Regions from separate parts of the Mesorhizobium sp. WSM4807 genome, predicted to be linked through region 1. Evidence: predicted binding sites of a transcription regulator. Region 1 holds the regulator's gene; each other region holds the start of a gene.
The links. Region 1 encodes HrcA, which represses chaperone genes, less so after heat shock. Its sites were predicted from a motif close to GTTAGCACTCNCNNNNNGNGAGTGCTAAC; they were not measured.
Positions count from the first base shown of each region.

Region 2: a site for HrcA is predicted at 1,359-1,387, ahead of AC0L3N_RS28095 (co-chaperone GroES). Genes of this name have one in related genera too.
Region 3: a site for HrcA is predicted at 1,698-1,726, ahead of AC0L3N_RS28665 (co-chaperone GroES). Genes of this name have one in related genera too.

Region 1 is NZ_JBVVQY010000027.1:72,631-75,904, forward strand. It holds gene rph (ribonuclease PH) at 1-558, opposite strand, end outside; gene hrcA (heat-inducible transcriptional repressor HrcA) at 693-1,793, shown strand; gene AC0L3N_RS26965 (hypothetical protein) at 1,930-2,127, shown strand; gene AC0L3N_RS26970 (LysE family translocator) at 2,335-2,952, shown strand; gene cysK (cysteine synthase A) at 3,139-3,274, shown strand, end outside.
Region 2 is NZ_JBVVQY010000030.1:61,924-65,197, reverse strand. It holds gene AC0L3N_RS28105 (ABC transporter ATP-binding protein) at 1-263, opposite strand, end outside; gene AC0L3N_RS28100 (hypothetical protein) at 663-908, opposite strand; gene AC0L3N_RS28095 (co-chaperone GroES) at 1,442-1,756, shown strand; gene groL (chaperonin GroEL) at 1,807-3,274, shown strand, end outside.
Region 3 is NZ_JBVVQY010000032.1:39,122-42,395, forward strand. It holds gene AC0L3N_RS28645 (hypothetical protein) at 159-377, shown strand; gene AC0L3N_RS28650 (DUF982 domain-containing protein) at 548-805, shown strand; gene AC0L3N_RS28655 (usg protein) at 904-1,173, opposite strand; gene AC0L3N_RS28660 (hypothetical protein) at 1,197-1,529, opposite strand; gene AC0L3N_RS28665 (co-chaperone GroES) at 1,883-2,197, shown strand; gene groL (chaperonin GroEL) at 2,256-3,274, shown strand, end outside.

The DNA of each region.
Region 1 (3,274 bases):
GGTGCCGGCCGAGGAGTCTTCGAGATAGTCGAGGTCGATGATCGGCTGGCCGTCATGGATGCCGCAGGAGATAGCCGCGACATGGTCCTTCAGCACCTTGGCGACGCTGGCCATCTGCCGGGTTTCCATCCAGCGCAGGCAGTCATGGAGTGCCACCCAGCCGCCAGTGATCGAGGCTGTGCGCGTGCCGCCATCGGCCTGGATCACGTCGCAGTCGACGGTGATCTGCTGCTCGCCGAGCGCCTGCAGGTCGACCACGGCGCGCAGCGAACGGCCGATCAGCCGCTGGATTTCGAGTGTGCGGCCGCCTTGCTTGCCGGCCGAAGCTTCGCGGCGCATGCGCTCGCCGGTCGAGCGCGGCAGCATGCCGTATTCCGCTGTCACCCAGCCCTTTCCAGAATTGCGCATCCAGCCCGGCACTTTTTCCTCGAGGCTGGCCGTGCACAGCACATGGGTGTCGCCGAACTTCACCAGGCACGAACCTTCCGCGTGCTTGGAGACGCCGCGCTCGAAGGAGATGGCGCGCATTTCGTCGAATTGGCGTTTAGAAGGGCGCATTCAGCCTTTTTTCCTATCTTTTTCGGAATCGTGGCCGGCTTGTAGCCGCATGGGGCGCAGGGCGCAAAGGAAAATGGCCGGTTGCGCGGGTGTGGCCGAAGTCTATATCTTTGGGCCGGAGGTATTTGGCTCGAATGACCAAGGCAGTCGATCCCGGTTCGCAGTCGGCGGCAGTGCTCCAGTCGCCCGCACTCCAGTCGCTCGACATGCGCTCGCGCGACATCTTTCGGCGCATTGTCGATTCTTATCTGAAGGACGGCGAGCCGGTCGGCTCACGCAGCCTGTCGCGTATCCTGCCGTCGTCGCTGTCGCCCGCCACCATCCGCAACGTGATGAGCGATCTCGAGCATCTTGGCCTGATTTATGCGCCGCATATCTCGGCCGGCCGATTGCCGACCCAGGCCGGCCTGCGCTTCTTCGTCGATGCTTTTATGGAGCTTGGCGACCTCTCCGACGAGGAGCGCCGCACCATCGAGGCGCAGGTACGCGCCTCCGGCTCGGGCGCGACGCTGGAGCATCTGCTCACCGAAGCCAGCCAGATGCTGTCCGGCATGTCGCGCGGCGCCGGCCTCGTGCTTGCCGCCAAGAACGAGGTGCCGCTAAAGCACATCGAGTTCATCCAGCTCGAGCCGAACAAGGCGCTGGCCGTGCTGGTGTCGCAGAACGGCGACGTCGAAAATCGTGTCGTCGACCTGCCCGCCGGCATCACCGTCTCGCAATTGCATGAAGCCTCGAACTTCCTCAATGCCCATATCCGTGGCCGCACGCTGGCCGAGGCGCGGATCGAGATCGCCCGCATCAAGGAAGAGACCAAGGCCGCCCTCGACACGCTGTCGCAGGATCTGGTCGAGAAGGGCCTTGCGGTCTGGGCAGGCGCCGAGAGCGGCCTGCCGGCGCGTCTCATCGTGCGCGGCCGAGCCAACCTGCTGGAAAATGTCACCGCGCAGGCCGACATCGAGCTGTTGCGGCATTTGTTCGAGGATCTGGAGACGCAGGACGGGCTGATCCAGCTTCTCGACCTTGCCGAGGAAGGCTCCGGTGTGCGCATCTTCATCGGCTCGGAAAACAAGCTGTTTTCGCTGTCCGGCTCGTCGCTGGTCGTGGCGCCCTATCGCGACAAGGACGCCCGCGTCATCGGCGCGCTCGGCGTCATCGGCCCGACCCGGCTGAACTATGCCCGCATCGTGCCGATGGTCGACTATACCGCGCAGCTTATTTCCCGCATGCTGCGATAATGTATGTCGCCCAAAAGCCTGCCCTCGGTTGAGCAGCGGTTTGGGATAACGACATGCATAAAAACAAGAAAGCAAAGCGCGTCGCAGGAACCCTTCCAACCGCGACGTGCTTTGGGTGGACCTCAAGGAGAAAAAAATGGCGCTGGAATCATTCAAAGCTCAGATCAGCCTGTTGCTCGAGCAGATGATCAACCAGCCTGAGGATCAGCATGAAGTGCAGGAGCAGCTGCGCGAAAAGCTGAGGGAAATGCGCGCCATGGGCCTGCCGCTGCCGGCCGATCTCGTCGCGCTGGAAAAGCGCCTCGACGACGATTTCTACGCGGCCGGAAATTGAGGCGACGACCAAAACGGTCGATTTGCTTCAACTCTCCGTGTGCTGAACCACTCAAAGCGGAACTTGATCGGCGGGTTCGTTCGGCCGGCGGCGCTGGTGCAATCGAATTCGTCCCTCAGGGAGTACACGCCTGCCCGCCTTTGTGCGACAAGGCTCAGTCTTAAAAGGTCGATTCCGATTTCGGGGTCATGCGCTAAGGCCGAAACCATGACCCTCACCGGATTCCTCGCTTATAGCGCGGCCCTCGGCATCGCCGCCGCCATTCCTGGCCCGGGGCTTACCGCGCTTATTGCGCGTGCGCTCGGGTCCGGCTTTCGCTCGGCGCTCGCAATGTCCTTCGGGCTGATGCTCGGCGATCTCACCTATCTCACCGCCGTGGTGTTCGGCCTCGCTCTCGCCGCGCAGACCTTCGGCATGGCCTTCCTGGCGATCAAATGGCTGGGCGTCGCCTATCTCGCTTTCCTTGGCTGGCGCTTCTGGACGAGCGGCATCACGCCCGAAACCGTGCAGGCGAAGAAAGGCAGGGGCGGGCTGGTGTCGAGCTTTATTGCCGGCCTCGCCGTTACGCTCGGCAATCCAAAGACAATGATCTTCTATCTCGCCATCACGCCGACCATCGTCGATCTGAAGACGATCACACTCGCCGACTACGGCATCCTCGTGGCGCTCACGCTCGTCGTGCTCCTGGTGGTGCTGGTGCCCTATCTGGCGCTGGCGGCCAAAGCGCGCGGGTTCCTGAAGTCGCCGCGCGCGCTGAGGGCGCTGAACCGCACCGCCGCCGGTTTCATGGCCGGCGCGGCGGCTGCGATCGCCGCCCGGCAATAGGCCACTTTTGGCCTCGGCTGAAATGCTTTTCCGGGCGACGGTGTTTTCAGCATGCGACCCACTCGGATATTTTCAAACGGCAGACTATCTTGCGCGGCCGAAGGCTTTATCCTGCCTGGTCGAGACTTAGCTGCCTGACTCTTGCCCGTCTGACTCTTGCCCGCCTAACTCTTGGGAGCGAAACCAATGAACAAGCCCGCCACCACCGCGCATGCGCCGGGCCGCGGCCGCATCTACAATTCGATCACCGAGACGATCGGCGACACGCCGCTGGTGCGGCTCGACAAGTTCGCCAATGAAAAAGGCGTCGTTGCCAATCTGC
Region 2 (3,274 bases), on a different contig from region 1:
AGTCCGACTGTCCCCCGCCGCAGGGCGGCAAGGGCTGTATCGTTCAGCCCCACAATATTGGTACCGCCAAGGTGGATTTCTCCCGCATCAGGGCTGTCGAGCCCTGCAACGAGGTGCAAAAGCGTGCTCTTGCCGCTGCCAGACTCGCCGGTCAGCCCAAGGCTCTTGCCCGCCTCCAGCGAAAGATCGATCCCGTTCAGAACATGCAACGGCCCCTCGCCAGTGGGGTAGAATTTGTCGATCTGGTGCAGCCTCAGCAGCATGTTACTCCCCGGAGGTCCGCGTGCATCTGACACGGCATGCCCGTGAAATAGTGCCAAACAACGACCCCTTCCATACAGCCTCCAAACCCACTGCCTTATTTGGAGAAATGGTTTTTTTCAGAGGGCTCGCGTTTTGCATCTAACGCGACCTCCACTTGGAATTCGATGTACAATTACGATCTAGTGCGGGTTCTCAGCTAGGCGGGATAGGCGTTGACCGTACCGTCGCAACTCACTCTCCATGTTCGCTCGGTTGCACGACGCGTTCGTCGGATAAAAGCCGGCGCCGTTTCGCAGCATCATTTTTGAAGCGGCTCGCATGGAAAGCCGCCGCCGTAGCGCAGGCAGGCGCTCCCCACGCGGGGAGGCTGTGTTGCATGCGGGATGGTGCGGTCATGATTATCCAAGGTCATTTTCGAGAGCGGCGTCGAGGTCTGCTGGGCTGAGTTGCACCATCTGTTGCGCCGAACTCTGCAGGGCGATTGCCGGCAGGTGAATGAACGCGCCGACGCGTCGCCAGGCAAGCCTGGAGGATCCCCTCAATCGATCGACGCGGTAGTCTCCGGCAGGTTGCCACGCCTCAAAACCCGGCAGCCGGAACGCGGATGAAAAGTGAACGACGGTCTGCGTGGTGCGACTGGCCATGGGTGCTTTCCGCAGGAGCACGCCGACGCCTCTCCTGGCATCTTTTCCATCCGAACCGGAAAGATCCCAATGCTGCCAGTACATCCGTGGTCAGCGCCGTGGTTCAAAGGCTCGAACAGAGCGACATGCGCGCCGGGCAAGCGCTATACATTCGCTGTCGAAAATTCGGTGCTTCATGACGGGTCAGGGTCGCGGACCTATGTCGATCGGGTCCGCGAAAGCCAAATCGGCCAAATCCTCGCGATCTGTATATATATGTCTCTATGCACATTCAATCAAGGATCAATAGGTTTGGTTCATAATTGCGGATTAATATAGTCTGCTGTCGGCAAAATTAAGATGGATGAATTACAATAAAATTGCTTATAGCTCCGCCTTTCTGACGGCCAAAATCGCCGGTAACAACGACTGATTTACATTTCAAATATTTTCGGTTTGAGGAATTAAAAATTTGGCACTCCTATCATTCGAGTGCCAAAGGGGCTATGTTAAGTGTTGCAGTCGCTCTATGTGCGGCGTCAGAAAGAACCCTAATGAAATTCCGACCACTCCACGACCGCGTCGTCATTCGGCGCGCTGAAGGCGACAACAAATCCAAGGGCGGAATCATCATTCCCGACACCGCCAAGGAAAAGCCTCAGGAAGGCGAAGTGATCGCCGTCGGCCCAGGCTCACGTGACGAAAGCGGCAAGCTGATCCCGCTCGACGTCAAGGCCGGCGACTTCATCCTGTTCGGCAAATGGTCCGGCACCGAGGTCAAGATCGACGGCGAGGATCTCCTGATCATGAAGGAGAGCGACATTATGGGCATCGTCGAGAAGGCCAAAGCGGCCAAGAAAGCCGCCTGACCGGGCGATTTGCGCTCTGCTAATTTCTAGACTGAACTGGACGTAAAATCATGTCTGCCAAGGAAATCAAATTCGCTACCGATGCCCGCGACCGGATGCTTCGCGGCGTCGAAATTCTGAACAACGCCGTCAAGGTGACGCTCGGCCCCAAAGGCCGCAATGTCGTCATCGACAAGGCCTATGGCGCGCCGCGCATCACCAAGGATGGTGTCGCCGTCGCCAAGGAAATCGAGCTTGCCGACAAGTTCGAGAACATGGGCGCCCAGATGGTGCGCGAAGTGGCCTCGAAGACCAACGACTTCGCCGGCGACGGCACGACGACAGCCACGGTGCTGGCCGCTTCCATCCTGCGCGAAGGTGCCAAATTCGTTGCCGCGGGCATGAACCCGATGGATCTCAAGCGCGGCATCGACCTTGCTGTGGCTGCTGTGGTGAAGGACATTCAAGCCAGGGCCAGGAAAGTCAAATCTTCGGACGAGATCGCCCAGGTTGGTACGATCGCCGCCAATGGCGACGCGTCGGTCGGCGCCATGATCGCCAAGGCGATGAACAAGGTCGGCAATGAGGGCGTGATCACCGTCGAAGAAGCCAAGACAGCCGAAACCGAACTCGATGTCGTCGAAGGCATGCAGTTCGACCGTGGCTATCTCTCGCCCTATTTCGTCACCAATGCCGAGAAGATGCGCGCGGAGCTGGAGGACCCTTACGTTCTCATCCATGAGAAGAAGCTCGGCAATTTGCAGGCGTTGCTGCCGATCCTCGAAGCTGTGGTGCAAAGCGGTAAGCCGCTGCTGATCATCTCGGAAGACGTCGAAGGCGAGGCGCTGGCGACGCTGGTCGTCAACAAGCTGCGCGGCGGCCTCAAGGTCGCAGCCGTCAAGGCGCCAGGCTTCGGTGACCGGCGCAAGGCGATGCTGGAAGACATTGCCGTGCTCACCGCCGGCCAGATGATTTCCGAGGATCTCGGCATCAAACTCGAGAACGTCACGATCGACATGCTCGGGCGGGCTAAGCGCGTGGTCATCGAGAAGGATACGACGACGATCATCGACGGCGCCGGCGAGAAAGCCACCATCCAGGCGCGCGTCCAGCAGATCAAGTTGCAGATCGAGGAAACGACCTCGGATTACGACAAGGAGAAACTCCAGGAGCGGCTGGCGAAGCTGGCTGGCGGCGTTGCTGTCATTCGCGTCGGCGGCGCGACCGAGACGGAAGTCAAGGAAAAGAAGGACCGCATCGATGATGCGCTGAACGCCACTCGTGCAGCCGTGGAAGAAGGCATCGTTGCCGGCGGCGGTGTTGCGCTTTTGCGCGCCAAGGCAGCTTTGACTGAGCTTACTGGCGCGAATGCTGACATGACGGCAGGTATTTCGATTGTGCTGAGAGCACTTGAAGCGCCGATCCGCCAGATTGCCGAGAATTCCGGCGTTGAAGGTTCGATCGTCGTCGGCAAGCTCTCCGACAGCAAGGATCACAATCAGGGCTTCGACGCCCAGAACGAAGTCTATGTCGACATGA
Region 3 (3,274 bases), on a different contig from region 1:
CGTTCGGCAACCGGCAATTTGGATTTGGTTATTGTCAGGCCGAAATCAAGACCCAGATTCTGTCCCGCAGCCAGATTTTTTTGTTGCCAGATTGTACTGGTAATGCCGGTTTCAACCGTCATTTGAGGGTCGCGCCGGCACGCCGCATGGAGGATATCATGACCATGACACGCGACGACATCATTTCGGTGCTGGGCCCGGTGGACGACGCCATCATCGCCGACATCGCCTCGACCGGCGCGACGATCGAAGAGTTGCGCGAGGCCTTTGCCTGGGTCGGCGCCGATGAGGCGCTGGTGAATGAGGGCCGCCCTCTGCCGTCGGCAAGGGTGGCGACGCTGATCGGGCTTCTCGAACCGCCGGACGACGACATATAGCCGGCCGTTAAGTCGGCAGGGGCGGGGTCTGGGGCAAGCAGGGCTGGAGACGGGGAGGTCTTGAAGCGCGCAGGCAGACGAACCATCTCGTCCATCGGCGCCGATCGGGCTGCCTCCTGCTTAATCGAGGATGCTACTTGCTCTAAAAAAACAGAAAGAAGGAGGAAGTGATGAACGACGTCCCATTTTCCGAGCCGATCACGCTCAAGCTCCAATCCGTCGGGGAGCGCAAAGTCGGCAGCAGCTGGGAAGCCATCGAATGCATGCAGCAATGGCCGGACCGGGCGCGCGGCCGGAACTGGCGCGCAGCCTATCGCGCCTGCCGCGACGCGCTCGACGGCTGGCGCACCGCCCGCGAGGCTCGCACTGCCTTCGTCAAGGCGGCTCGCACGGCCGGACTGCTTGTCACGGGGCGTAAATCCACCTGAATATCAATCCACCTGAACGCCAATGAACCTGAAGCCGGGGCGGACGCGCTGTGCTGCAGAGGCGGCGCCTTTCATGAAAAGCGCCGCCTCTCCCTGTCTCACTGCAGCGTAATAACACCGTCCACCGCCCGCCATTCGGAGGGCTGGATCAGACGGTGATGGGCGACGCGCACGGAATGCAGCGGGCCTTCGATCTCACGTTCCCAAAATTCGAGGAAATGCTTCAGAGTCGGGAAATCCGGGGCGATGTCGTATTCCTGCCAGATGAAGAGCTGCAGCAGGTCCCGGTAGTCGGGAAGACGATAATGAATCTCCGCCGTCGTCAGGCCAAAACCCTGCATCTGGAGCTGGAACTCGTTGCTGACCATGCACGTCTCCTTTCTGTCGTAAATCAGGCGCCGACGCCGTGGGGGCCGCCGTGGCGGCTTCGGCCGGCGCCGGCGCCCTGAGATGGACCTGCGCCATCGAGTGCCTGCAGCGCGTCCATGATCTCTTCAAAAGCGATTGGAGCTTTGGCGCCGGGCGGCTTGCGCAGCGCCGGCATGGATTCGACCGCGTAGGCATCGGAGGCCCATGACGACAGGATCGCGCGCTTTTCACCGACGTCCAGCGTCGCGTCGGCCAGCACGTCCTGTGGACGATCGAAATGCCGCGCCGGATCGAGCAGCCGGCCAAGATCGGTGTCTTGCGGTGCAATGGAAGTGATGGGGACATCGCGTTCCATCGCCTTCCTCCGAATGGAAAAACGCCTCCGCTTCCTCATCGGTTCCGGCCGCTGGCAGGCGGTGCCGGGATTGACAACGATGTCGGAATCTTGCGGCGTGATTTCAAGCCGCATCCGTCGTTTCAAATCCTAGAATAGCGCCATTATTACAGTGCGTTATTACGGTGCGTTGGCACTCGACAACGGCGAGTGCCAAAATATTTTCGGCGTCCTCTTGAAAGGCTGGATAGGCAGACTAATTCGATATGCGCGTGATGCCTGAGCAGGGGTCGCGCACCGTCGCATCGGCCGTTGTACCGGTCGGCTGCGAAGGGAGGTCCAAGAAAATCTGTTTGTCCTATGAGGAGAACGACATGGCGTTCCGTCCATTGCATGACCGTATCCTGGTCCGCCGCATCGAGGTCGATGAGAAGACCGCCGGCGGCATCATCATTCCCGACACTGCCAAGGAAAAGCCGCAGGAAGGCGAGGTGATCGCCGCCGGGCCCGGGGCGCGTGACGATAGCGGCCAGCTGCAGCCGCTCGACGTCAAGGTCGGCGACCGCATCCTGTTCGGCAAGTGGTCGGGCACCGAGATCAAGCTCAACGGCGAGGACCTGCTCATCATGAAGGAAAGCGACGTGCTGGGCGTGATCGAATCGACCGACAAGATGCAGAAGGCCGCCTGAGCGGGGCCTGGACAAGCAATCAGTCAACGAAAAGCTGCCTATTTGAAGGAGTTATCCAATGGCTGCCAAGGATGTGAAATTCCATACCGAAGCCCGCGAGAAGATGTTGCGCGGCGTCGATATCCTCGCCAATGCGGTGAAGGTGACGCTCGGTCCCAAGGGCCGCAACGTCATCCTCGACAAGTCATTCGGCGCCCCGCGCATTACCAAGGACGGCGTTACCGTCGCAAAGGAAATCGAGCTTGAGGACAAGTTCGAGAACATGGGCGCGCAGATGGTGCGCGAGGTGGCGTCGAAGACAAGCGACGTCGCCGGCGACGGCACAACGACCGCGACCGTTCTGGCTCAGTCGATCGTCCAGGAAGGCGCCAAGGCGGTTGCCGCCGGCATGAATCCGATGGACCTGAAGCGCGGCATCGACAAGGCGGTCGACGCCATCGTCGCTGAACTCAAGGCCAATGCCCGCAAGGTGACCCGGAACGACGAGATCGCCCAGGTCGGTGCCATCTCGGCCAATGGCGATGCCGAGATCGGCCGCTTCCTCGCCGAAGCGATGGAAAAGGTCGGCAATGAGGGCGTCATCACGGTCGAGGAGGCCAAGACCGCCGAGACTGAGCTGGAAGTGGTCGAGGGCATGCAATTCGATCGCGGCTATCTCAGCCCCTATTTCATCACCAACCAGGACAAGATGCGTGTCGAGCTCGAAGAGCCCTATGTGCTGATCCACGAGAAGAAGCTGTCCAACCTGCAGGCCATGCTTCCGGTGCTCGAAGCCGCAGTGCAATCGAGCAAGCCGCTGCTGATCATTGCCGAGGATGTCGAAGGCGAGGCGCTGGCGACGCTGGTCGTCAACAAGCTGCGCGGTGGCCTGAAGGTTGCCGCCGTCAAGGCGCCGGGTTTTGGTGACCGCCGCAAGGCGATGCTGGAAGACATTGCCATCCTGACCGGCGGCACGGCAATCAGCGAGGATCTCGGCATCAAGCTCGAAAACGTCACATTGGAGATGCTCGGCCGCGCCAAGAAGGTGCTGATCGAGAAGGAGAACACCACCATCGTCGACGGTGCCGGCCGCAAGGA